DNA from 3 places in the Streptomyces sp. NPDC107550 genome. Region 2 is predicted to be linked to each of the others. Evidence: riboswitches for the same ligand, from Rfam matches in the RefSeq annotation. Region 2 holds a riboswitch; each other region holds the start of a gene.

Region 1 (3,266 bases), on a different contig from region 2:
GCGCAGCGCCTCACGCACCGGGACGCGCGAGACTCCGTAGCGCCGCGCCAGTACCTCCTCGGTGAGTCTGCCGCCGCGCTCGTAGACTCCCGCGACGATGTCGTCGCGGATCGCCGTGCATACCGAGTGCGCGGGAATGCGCATGACCCGAACCTCCGCCTGGACCCGCGCGAAAACGCGCTCGATTTCCGCCGCGCCGAAGCGCGTCCGCTTCTTCCGCGCACCGGCCCGACGACTCTATTCCACCATTCTCGGAATTCCGGCGGAAGGCGGCGGCCGGGGGTCATTTTTGGGACACTGAATACCTGGCGGGGTGAAATCAGGCGGGAGAAACCGGCCCGCTACGCGCGCGTGGGGCAGGCGTCCGCATACGGCGACAGCCCCGGCTCGCGGGGAGCCGGGGCTGTCGTGACGCCGCTTCAGGCGCGGGGACCGGGGTCCGGGTCCGGGTCCGGGTCCGGGTCCGGGTCCGGGGTCAGACGTTGACGCCGTGAGCGCGCAGGTACGCGAGGGGGTCGATGTCCGAGCCGTAGTCGGGCGAGGTGCGGGCCTCGAAGTGCAGGTGCGGGCCCGTGGTGTTGCCGGTGGAGCCGGACAGGCCGATCTGCTGGCCCGGGGTGACGGACTGGCCGACGGAGACCCCGATGGACGACAGGTGACCGTACTGGGTGTACGTACCGTCATTCATCTTGATCACGATGTTGTTGCCGTACGCACCGCCCCAGCCGGCCTCGACGACCGTGCCCGCGCCGACCGCGTGGACGCTCGTCCCGGACGCGGCGTGGAAGTCGATACCGGTGTGGCTGCCGGAGGACCACAGGCCGCTGCTCGCCTTGTAGGCGGTGGACACGTACGAGCCGGCGATGGGCGGCACATAGGCGTTCAGGCGCTTGCGCTCGGCGTCGCGGGCGGCACGCTCCTTGGCCTCGCGCTCCTGCTTCGCCTTCTCCTCGGCCTTGCGCTTGGCCTCTTCCGCCTTGCGCTTGGCCTCCTCGGCACGCTTCTTGGCCTCGGCCTCGGCGCGCTTCTTGGCGGCGGCCTCGTCGGCGGCCTTCTTCTGCGCGGTGGCCTGGGCGTCGATCTGGGCGGCGAGCGAGTCGCCGATGGCGACGGCCTGCGTCAGTCCGTTCTGCTCGGCCGGGGCCGCGGCGTCGGCGGCGAGGGCGGGGGCCGCGAGGCCCGCGACGACACCGGTCGTGGTGAGCGCGGCGACACCGGCGACCTTGGCGGTCGTACGGGTGAGGCGGCTGGGACGACGATGCTTCCCGGTGGCACGGGTGAACGCCATGAAGGGGCTTGTTCCTTTCCTTCCCTCTCGCCTACCGGGTTAGCTGACGGGTTCGGAGCAGGAAGGTCTCCTACGGGGCCCTCCCCTCGCGGGAAGCGCGCCCGATTCACCCCAGGGACTGCGATGGGTCCCCGGCTCCCCTGGCTCGCGCCGTAGGGGGACTCGGCGATGACTGTCCGGTGTCGCGGGCGCGACGTGGGTCTGGCCGAACAGCCGGACCGACGCTAAGCGGGCCACCGTTCCCGCAACAAACAGATCGCTGTTTTTGTCGCGCATGCCACAGAGCAGACAGGCAACCTCCCCATCAAAACGGACATACGTGATCCGATAGGGGGTACGGCCGGACGTGATCGGTCCCACGCGCCGGATCGGTCCCACCCCACGAGACGGTTCAGCCCCACGCGACAGAAGGAGCCCCGGCGGTCGCGGTGACCACCGGGGCTCCCTGGCGCTCCTGACGTTTCTGGCGCTCCAGACGCTCGTCTTGCTCGTACGCGCGCGTGGCGCGACGGCTCAGCCCGCGACGACGCTCACGTCGCCGATGCCGAGCTCCCTGACGGGCGCCTCGATGCTCGCGGCGTCGCCCACGAGGATCGTCACCAGCCGGTCCGCCGGGAACGCGCTCACGACGGCCGCGGTGGCCTCCACCGTGCCCGTCTCGGCGAGCCGCTGGTACAGGTGGCCCTGGAAGTCGTCCGGAAGCTCCTGCTCGACCTGGTCGGCGAGCGTGGCGGCGACCGCGGCCGCCGTCTCGAACTTCAGCGGGGCGACGCCGACGAGGTTCTGCACGGCGGTGTCGCGCTCCGCCTCGGTCAGCCCCTCGGCGGCCAGCGTGCGCAGCACCGTCCACAGGTCGGCGAGCGCCGGGCCCGTGTTCGGCGTGTCCACCGAGCCGCTGATCGCCAGCATCGCCGCGCCCGTGCCGTCGGCCGTGGACCGCAGCACCTGCGCGAAGGAGCGCACACCGTACGTGTAGCCCTTCTCCTCGCGCAGCACACGGTCGAGACGGGACGTCAGGGTGCCGCCCAGGCAGTACGTGCCGAGGATCTGCGCCGGCCACACCTGGTCGTGCTTGTCGGGCCCGACGCGGCCGATGAGCAGTTGCGTCTGCACGGCGCCGGGCCGGTCCACGATGACGACCCGGCCGCGGTCGTCGGCGGTGACCGGCGGGGCGGCGAGCGGCTGCGCGGTGTCGCCGGTCCACGCGCCGAGCGTGTCGGCGAGCAGGGCGTCGAGGTCCACGTCCGTCAGGTCGCCCACCACGACGGCCGTGGCGGTGGCGGGGCGTACGTGCTTCTCGTAGAAGGCGCGGACGGCCGCCGCGTCGATCGCGCCGACGGTCTCCTCGGTGCCCTGGCGCGGGCGCGACATGCGCGAGGTCGCCGGGAAGAGCTGGCGGGAGAGCTCCTTGGCGGCACGGCGGGCCGGGTTGGCGCTCTCGTGCGGGATCTCGTCGAGGCGGTTGCGTACGAGCCGCTCGATCTCGCTGTCGGCGAAGGCGGGCGCCCGCAGCGCGTCGGCGAGCAGGCCGAGCGCCTTGGCCAGCCGGGAGACCGGCACCTCCAGGGAGACACGGACGCCGGGGTGGTCGGCGTGCGCGTCGAGCGTGGCGCCGCAGCGCTCCAGCTCGGCGGCGAACTCCTCGGCGGAGTGCTTGTCGGTGCCCTCGGAGAAGGCGCGCGCCATGATCGTGGCGACGCCGTCCAGGCCGGCGGGCTCGGCGTCGAGCGGCGCCGCCAGGTTGATCTCGACGGCGACGACCTGCTGGCCGGGCCGGTGGCAGCGCAGCACCGTCAGGCCGTTGCCGAGGGACCCGCGCTCGGGCGCCGGGAACGCCCACGGCTTGGGGGCGCCGGCCTGCGGCTGCGGGTGGAACTCCATGCTTGCGAGCTGCTCGGTCACCGGCCCGCCTCCTCGTCGCTGTCGTCGCTCTCGTCTTCGGAACCGGCGGGGGCGGTGGGCTCGTACACGAGGACCG
Region 2 (3,266 bases):
CGTGCTCGGTGTCCGCGACGTAGCCGGTGATCTGGGCGCCCGCGCCCGCGTTGGTCCACAGGTTCTTCGGGCGGCGCGACTCGTTGCGCTCGATGACCGCGTTGGCCGCGGTGAGGATGGTCTGGGTGGAGCGGTAGTTCTGTTCCAGGAGGATCGTCGTGGCGTCGGGGTAGTCCTCCTCGAAGTCGAGGATGTTGCGGATGGTGGCGCCGCGGAACGCGTAGATCGACTGGTCCGCGTCACCGACGACGCACAGCTCGGCGGGGCCCGGGTCGTCCGTGCCGGGCGGGGTGTCGAGGCCCGCGTCCACGTCGGCGTCATGCGCGGCGCCGGTCCCGACCAGCTCCCTGACCAGGGCGTACTGGGCGTGGTTGGTGTCCTGGTACTCGTCGACGAGGACGTGCCGGAAGCGGCGGCGGTAGTGCTCGGCGACGTCCGGGAAGGCGCGCAGCAGGTTGACCGTGGTCATGATCAGGTCGTCGAAGTCCAGCGCGTTGGCCTCGCGCAGCCGGGACTGGTACATCGCGTACGCCTGGGCGAGGGTCTTCTCAAAACCGTCGGCGGCGGTGGCGGCGAAGTCCTCCTCGTCGATCAGCTCGTTCTTCAAGTTGCTGATCTTGGCGCTGAAGGACTTAGGCGGGAACTTCTTCGGGTCCAGGTCCAGGTCGCGGCAGACCAGGGCCATGAGCCGCTTGCTGTCGGCGGCGTCGTAGATCGAGAACGACGAGGTGAAGCCGAGCTTCTTCGACTCGCGGCGCAGGATGCGCACGCACGCGCTGTGGAAGGTGGAGACCCACATGGCGTGGGCGCGCGGGCCGACCAGGGACTCGACGCGCTCCTTCATCTCGCCCGCGGCCTTGTTCGTGAAGGTGATGGCGAGGATCTGGCCGGGGTGGACCCCGCGCGCGGCGAGCAGGTACGCGATGCGGTGGGTGAGGACGCGGGTCTTGCCGGAGCCCGCGCCGGCGACGATGAGCAGGGGGGAGCCGCCGTGCACCACGGCCGCCCGCTGGTTCTCGTTCAGCCCTTCCAGGAGGGCCGCGGGGTCGAGGACCGGGCGGGGCGCGCCGTCACGGTAGTGGGCGTCCCTGGCCGGGGGCACGTCGAACTTCCCGCCGAACAGGTCGTCGGGGATCGGCTCGGCGCCGGGGCCCTCGTGCTCGTCCTCGGGCGGCGGCGGGGGTGCTTCCGCTCCGCTCTGGAGGCTGGCCAGGAAGTGGTCGTCAAAGAGGCTGCTCATCGCTCTACGAGTCTAGGCGGACCCACTGACACCCCGCCCCCGCCTTTGCGATACGGCACAGCACACGCCCCGGGCGCGCGGCACTGACCGTACGCGCCCGCTCTGGCACCCTGCGTGAGAGAACGGGCGCCGAACCCGCACGCGTACCCGAGGTCACGAAAATGTATCGGGCATATCGCACATCAACCTTCACAGCAGCAACACGAGTTGGCTACGGTGCTGCGCGGGCCGCCCGTCCCCCCGCCCGCGGACGTCGCGGCGAGCGAGCGGCCCCCGCCGAGTCCCGTACGCCGTGAGGCGGGGAACCGGGGACCCACCGACCTTGGGGTGAGTCGGCTCACGGCCCGGCATCAGCGGGCCCCACGCCGTAGGGCACCTTCCGTAGCCCGAACCCGACAGCTAACCCGGTAGGCGGACCACGGAAGGAGTCGCCAGAAGTGGCGTCGCACCGCAAGCCGCGTACGCGGTCCCGGATGACCGGTGGTCTTCGTACGACCCCCGCTGTCGGTATCACCACCGCCGCGCTCACCTCGGTGGCGCTGTTGTCGCAGACGGCGCAGGCCGCGCCGGAGCAGCCGCGGCGGCCGAGCCTCGAAGAAGTGCAGAAGAAGGTCGACTCGCTCTACCGCCAGGCCGAGGTCGCCACGCAGAAGTTCAACGCGGCCAAGGAGCAGACCGCGCGGAAGAAGAAGCAGGTCGACAAGCTCCTCGACGACATCGCGCGGCGCACGGACCGGATGAACGCGGCCCGTATGGAGCTGGGCCGGTTCGCCGCCGAGCAGTACCGCGACGGCGGGGTGAGCGACACGGCGACGATGCTCCTCGCGGACAACCCCGAGGACTACTTCGCGCAGGACCAGCTCATGCGCCGGATGACGTCCCGCCAGAAGAAGGCGGTCGACGACTTCCAGGAGCAGCAGCGGCAGACCGCGAAGAAGCGGACGGAGGCGCAGGAGAACCTTCAGCAGCTCACCTCGTCGCAGACCGATCTGAAGACGTCGAAGCAGGACGTGCAGGGCAAGCTCGCGGACGCCCGGCAGTTGCTCTCCCGCCTGACCGCGCAGGAGAAGGCGCGGCTCGCGGCGATCGAGAAGCGCAAGGAGGAGGCGGCCCGCAAGAAGGCCGCCGAGCTGGCGGCGCGGCAGAAGGCGAAGGAGGACGCGGCCCGGCGCAAGGCGGAGGAGCAGGCCGGCCGGCAGGGCTCGGGCGGCTCGGGCACGGGCTCGGGTTCCGGCGCGGGCACGGGTTCCGGGGCCGGGACGGGCTCGTCGTCGGGGTACGCGGCGAAGGCGGCGCAGGCGCTGGCGTTCGCCAAGAACCAGATAGGCAAGCCGTACGTGTGGGGCGCGACCGGGCCCGGCTCGTACGACTGCTCGGGGCTGACGCAGGCGGCGTGGAAGGCCGCCGGGATCACGCTGCCGCGCACGACCTGGGACCAGGTCAAGGTGGGCACGACGGTCCCGCTGTCCTCGATCCAGCCGGGTGACCTCGTCTTCTTCTACGACGACATCAGCCACGTCGGCCTGTACCTGGGCGACGGCATGATGATCCACGCGCCGAAGCCGGGCGCGTACGTGCGCGAGGAGTCGATCTACTACGACGGCACGTCCGCGATCCACAGCGTGGTGCGGCCCGCCTGACGCGGCGCACGACCGAAGGCCCGGACCTGCGCGGTCCGGGCCTTCGTTCGTGTACGGGGCCGGCGGGCCGGTCAGGTCCAGAGCACGGCGATGAAGATGTTCAGCATGGTCAGGCCGCCGACCGCCGCGAACAGGCCCTTCTCGGCGGTCTCCTCGTCGCGCTTGACGTAGACGATGCCGAGGATCACGACGAGGACGGCGAGCTTCACGCCGATCTTGACGTTGTTCAGGGTGGCGCCCTGCGCCTCGTTGAGCCCCACGAGGGCGACGCCGGTCACGAGCATCGTCAGGGCGCCGTGCAGCATGCCCTTGGTGAACCGGGCGGTCCCCTTCCCGATCGCCGACATCTGCGCGAGGAAGCCGCCGAGGAGCGCGGCGATGCCGAT
Region 3 (3,266 bases), on a different contig from region 2:
GCTCTCCGGGAACGGCCGACACCGTCGCCCCCGTCAGGCCCCTGCCCTCGTCGTCGCCGCCGGAGTCACCGGCAGCGCCATAGCGATCCCGCTGCTCGCCGCGTCGAACGCGACCGCCGCGACCACCGCCACCTGGGACAAGCTCGCCGAGTGCGAGTCGGGCGGCCAGTGGAGCCTGGACGCGGGCAACGGCTACTACGGCGGCCTCCAGCTCTCCCAGGAGATGTGGGAGAAGTACGGGGGCCTCGACTACGCCCCGACCGCCGACCAGGCCAGCCGCTCGCAGCAGATATCCGTGGCCGAGAAGGTCCTCGACGCGAAGGGCCCGACCGCCTGGCCGAGCTGCTCGCTCACCGCGGGCCTCACCAAGAGCGACGACTCGGCGGACGTGGACCCGGGCGCGAGCCTGCCGCCGCTGCTGCCCTCCGGCTCCGCCGACCCGACGGGCCTGCCGAGCGGCTCCCCCGACAAGGGAGACAAGGATCACGCCGACGCGGACGCCTCGCAGAGCCCGTCCGCGAAGCCGTCCGCCGACGCCTCCCGGCACCCCTCCGACGACTCCTCCGGCAGCAAGCGGACCGACAGACACGCGGACCGCCCCGACGCCTCCGCCCCGGGCCAGACCTCCGACGACCCGTCAGACGCGCCCTCCGCTGAGGCGGGCGCCCACGGCACCGACGGCACGGACGAGACCTCCCGTACGGGCTCCTCGGCCACGCACGCGCCCACCGCGCCCGGCGCCGACGCCTCCGCCGACGACTCCGCCGGGGGCCGGCACCGCGGGGACCGCGCGGCGGACGACACGGACGCCTCCCGCGAGGGTGAGGGGCGTCACGCCTCGCGCGGCGAGGGGCGCGACGGACAGACGTACACGGTCCGTTCCGGCGACAACCTCTGGGACATCGCGGACGCCCATGACGTCCGTGGCGGGTGGTCCGCGCTGTACGAGCACAACAAGCGGGAGGTCGGTTCCGACCCCGATCTCATCCTCCCTGGTCAGAGTCTGGATCTAGGGCTCAAATCGGGTGAAAAGTAACGACGGTTCATGACCGATTGATGGCCCTTTGTCCGCTTTTGCGAGAATGAGAGATGGGTCTCAAAGGGCCTGATCGTCTTTGAAATCGGGCGGATCGCCTGCTTACGGTCTGACCGCTCGCCAATGCGGGCCCCGATGGACGTCACGCCGAATCCTGCCAACGTCCGTACGGGAACAGTCGACGCGTCAGCGCCGTAGGCAGGAGCGGGGGACCCAGGTAGGTGCCGCACCGGACGAAAGCCGGAGCGGCTTGGGGTGAAGCCGCGCACAAGGATGCGCGGCCGGGCACTCACTGGCCCGAACCCGACAGCTCACCTCGTAGGCGTCGGTGAGGGGATCTCTCCATGCTGTTTTCCAGCAAGGGCAAGCACCGCCGCCCGTCCAAGGCCGTCCGTGTCGCCACGCTCGCCGGTGTCGCCGGCGCCGCTGTCGCCGTACCGCTGATGGGCGCCACCAACGCCTCCGCCGCCTCCACCTCCGAGTGGGACCAGGTCGCGCAGTGCGAGTCCGGTGGCAACTGGTCGATCAACACCGGCAACGGCTACTACGGTGGCCTCCAGTTCTCGGCCTCCACCTGGGCCGCGTACGGCGGTACCGCCTACGCGTCCACCGCCAACCAGGCCTCCAAGGCGCAGCAGATAGCCGTCGCCGAGAAGGTTCTCGCCTCCCAGGGCAAGGGCGCCTGGCCGAGCTGCGGCGTGGGCCTCTCGGGTGCCTCCACGTCCAACTCCGCGCCGGCCCCGGCCCAGCCGAAGCAGCAGGCCCAGCCGCAGCAGCAGGAGCGGCAGGCCGAGCAGCCCGCCAACCGTTCGCAGCAGCGTCAGGCTCCGCAGCCGCAGCAGCAGCCCCAGCAGCAGCCGAAGCCGCAGGCTCAGCCGCAGCAGCAGGAGCGCAAGACCGTCACGACGCCGACCGGCAAGACGGTCAAGAAGGGTGACGGCGAGTACAAGGTCGTCTCCGGTGACACGCTGAGCAAGATCGCTCAGGCGCACGGGACGTCTTGGCAGAAGCTGTTCAAGCTGAACGGTGACATCGTCTCCAACGCTGACCTCATCTACCCGGGGCAGCAGCTTCACCTGAAGTAAGCGGTGCGCTCCGCGTAGGTACTGGAGGCCGGCGGACCCCCAGCACCCCCCCCGAACCCCCTGCCCTTCCCTGGGCGGGGGGTTCGCCACGTCCTGCCTCCGGCGGGTGAGTGGCCGGCCGCGCAGTTCCCCGCGCCCCTGACGGGGCACTACGCGTGCGTGGTCACCTGCGGGCCGGTGGGGCTTCTCGCGCAGTTCCCCGCGCCCCTGGGGAGTTCTCCAGGCGGAGGCTGCTTGTAGCTGAGGTTGCGCAGTTCCCCGCGCCCCTGAGGGAGCGGGCCTGCGCCCCGGCTCCCCAGGGGGGGGGAGGTGGCGACGCAGTCGCCCCTCCAGGGGCGCGGGGAACTGCGCGACCAGCCACGACGAAAGTCGAGGAACCCACCGGGCGGGACCGCCCACTCACCCAGGGGCGCGGGGAACTGCGCGAAACGTTCAGGGCAGCGGGCCTCGGCCTGGTAACTCCTCAGGGGCGCGGGGAACTGCGCGAACCTCAGCCGCAAGCGGCCTCCGCCGGAGGACTCCCCAAACGGCGACGCGGGGCAGCCCCCCGCCCGAAAGATGGCCCGCTCACCCCCGGCGGGACAAGTGGGGGCGGAAGTCCTGGGCGGAAGGCCCACCCCCCTTGGGGGCGCTGGGAAAGCACACGGTGCCTAATTGTTTCGCACGGAAACATTTCGCTCTCGGCGTTGTCCACGAGACGGTCGGTCGGCTGGCCGATGCTCCCGAGCCGGTTAGGCTCAGGGGGAGGCGGGCCCGAACACACGGCCCACCGCAGACCGCGTCACATCCCAGAAGGAGATGCTCGTGCCGTCCATCGACGTCGTCGTAGCCCGGGAAATCCTGGACTCCCGAGGCAACCCCACGGTCGAGGTCGAGGTCGGCCTCGACGACGGAAGCACCGGCCGTGCTGCCGTCCCGTCCGGCGCCTCCACCGGTGCCTTCGAGGCCATCGAACTCCGCGACGGTGACCCCAACCGCTACCAGGGCAAGGGCGTCGAGAAGGCCGTCCTCGCCGTCATCGAGCAGATCGGCCCGGAGCTGGTCGGCTACGACGCCACCGAGCAGCGCCTGATCGACCAGGCCATGTTCGACCTGGACGCCACCGACAACAAGGGCTCGCTCGGCGCCAACGCCATCCTCGGCGT

What was found. A riboswitch is a leader RNA that binds a small molecule or an ion and turns the genes downstream of it on or off. The one in region 2 is predicted to bind cyclic di-AMP.
Region 1: another riboswitch for cyclic di-AMP. It lies ahead of ACZ7LY_RS01815 (M23 family metallopeptidase); the one in region 2 lies ahead of ACZ7LY_RS28135 (C40 family peptidase).
Region 3: another riboswitch for cyclic di-AMP. It lies ahead of ACZ7LY_RS27555 (transglycosylase family protein); the one in region 2 lies ahead of ACZ7LY_RS28135 (C40 family peptidase).

What each region holds. Positions count from the first base shown of each region.
Region 1 is NZ_JBVKBC010000001.1:424,333-427,598, forward strand. Features, by position in the region: gene ACZ7LY_RS01810 (GntR family transcriptional regulator) at 1-144, opposite strand, end outside; gene ACZ7LY_RS01815 (M23 family metallopeptidase) at 476-1,288, opposite strand; cyclic di-AMP (ydaO/yuaA leader) riboswitch at 1,302-1,466, opposite strand; gene ACZ7LY_RS01820 (M16 family metallopeptidase) at 1,802-3,169, opposite strand; gene ACZ7LY_RS01825 (M16 family metallopeptidase) at 3,187-3,266, opposite strand, start outside.
Region 2 is NZ_JBVKBC010000029.1:58,954-62,219, reverse strand. Features, by position in the region: gene pcrA (DNA helicase PcrA) at 1-1,240, opposite strand, end outside; cyclic di-AMP (ydaO/yuaA leader) riboswitch at 1,505-1,669, shown strand; gene ACZ7LY_RS28135 (C40 family peptidase) at 1,678-2,880, shown strand; gene ACZ7LY_RS28130 (hypothetical protein) at 2,952-3,266, opposite strand, start outside.
Region 3 is NZ_JBVKBC010000028.1:15,984-19,249, forward strand. Features, by position in the region: gene ACZ7LY_RS27550 (transglycosylase family protein) at 1-1,036, shown strand, start outside; cyclic di-AMP (ydaO/yuaA leader) riboswitch at 1,217-1,376, shown strand; gene ACZ7LY_RS27555 (transglycosylase family protein) at 1,381-2,121, shown strand; gene eno (phosphopyruvate hydratase) at 2,920-3,266, shown strand, end outside.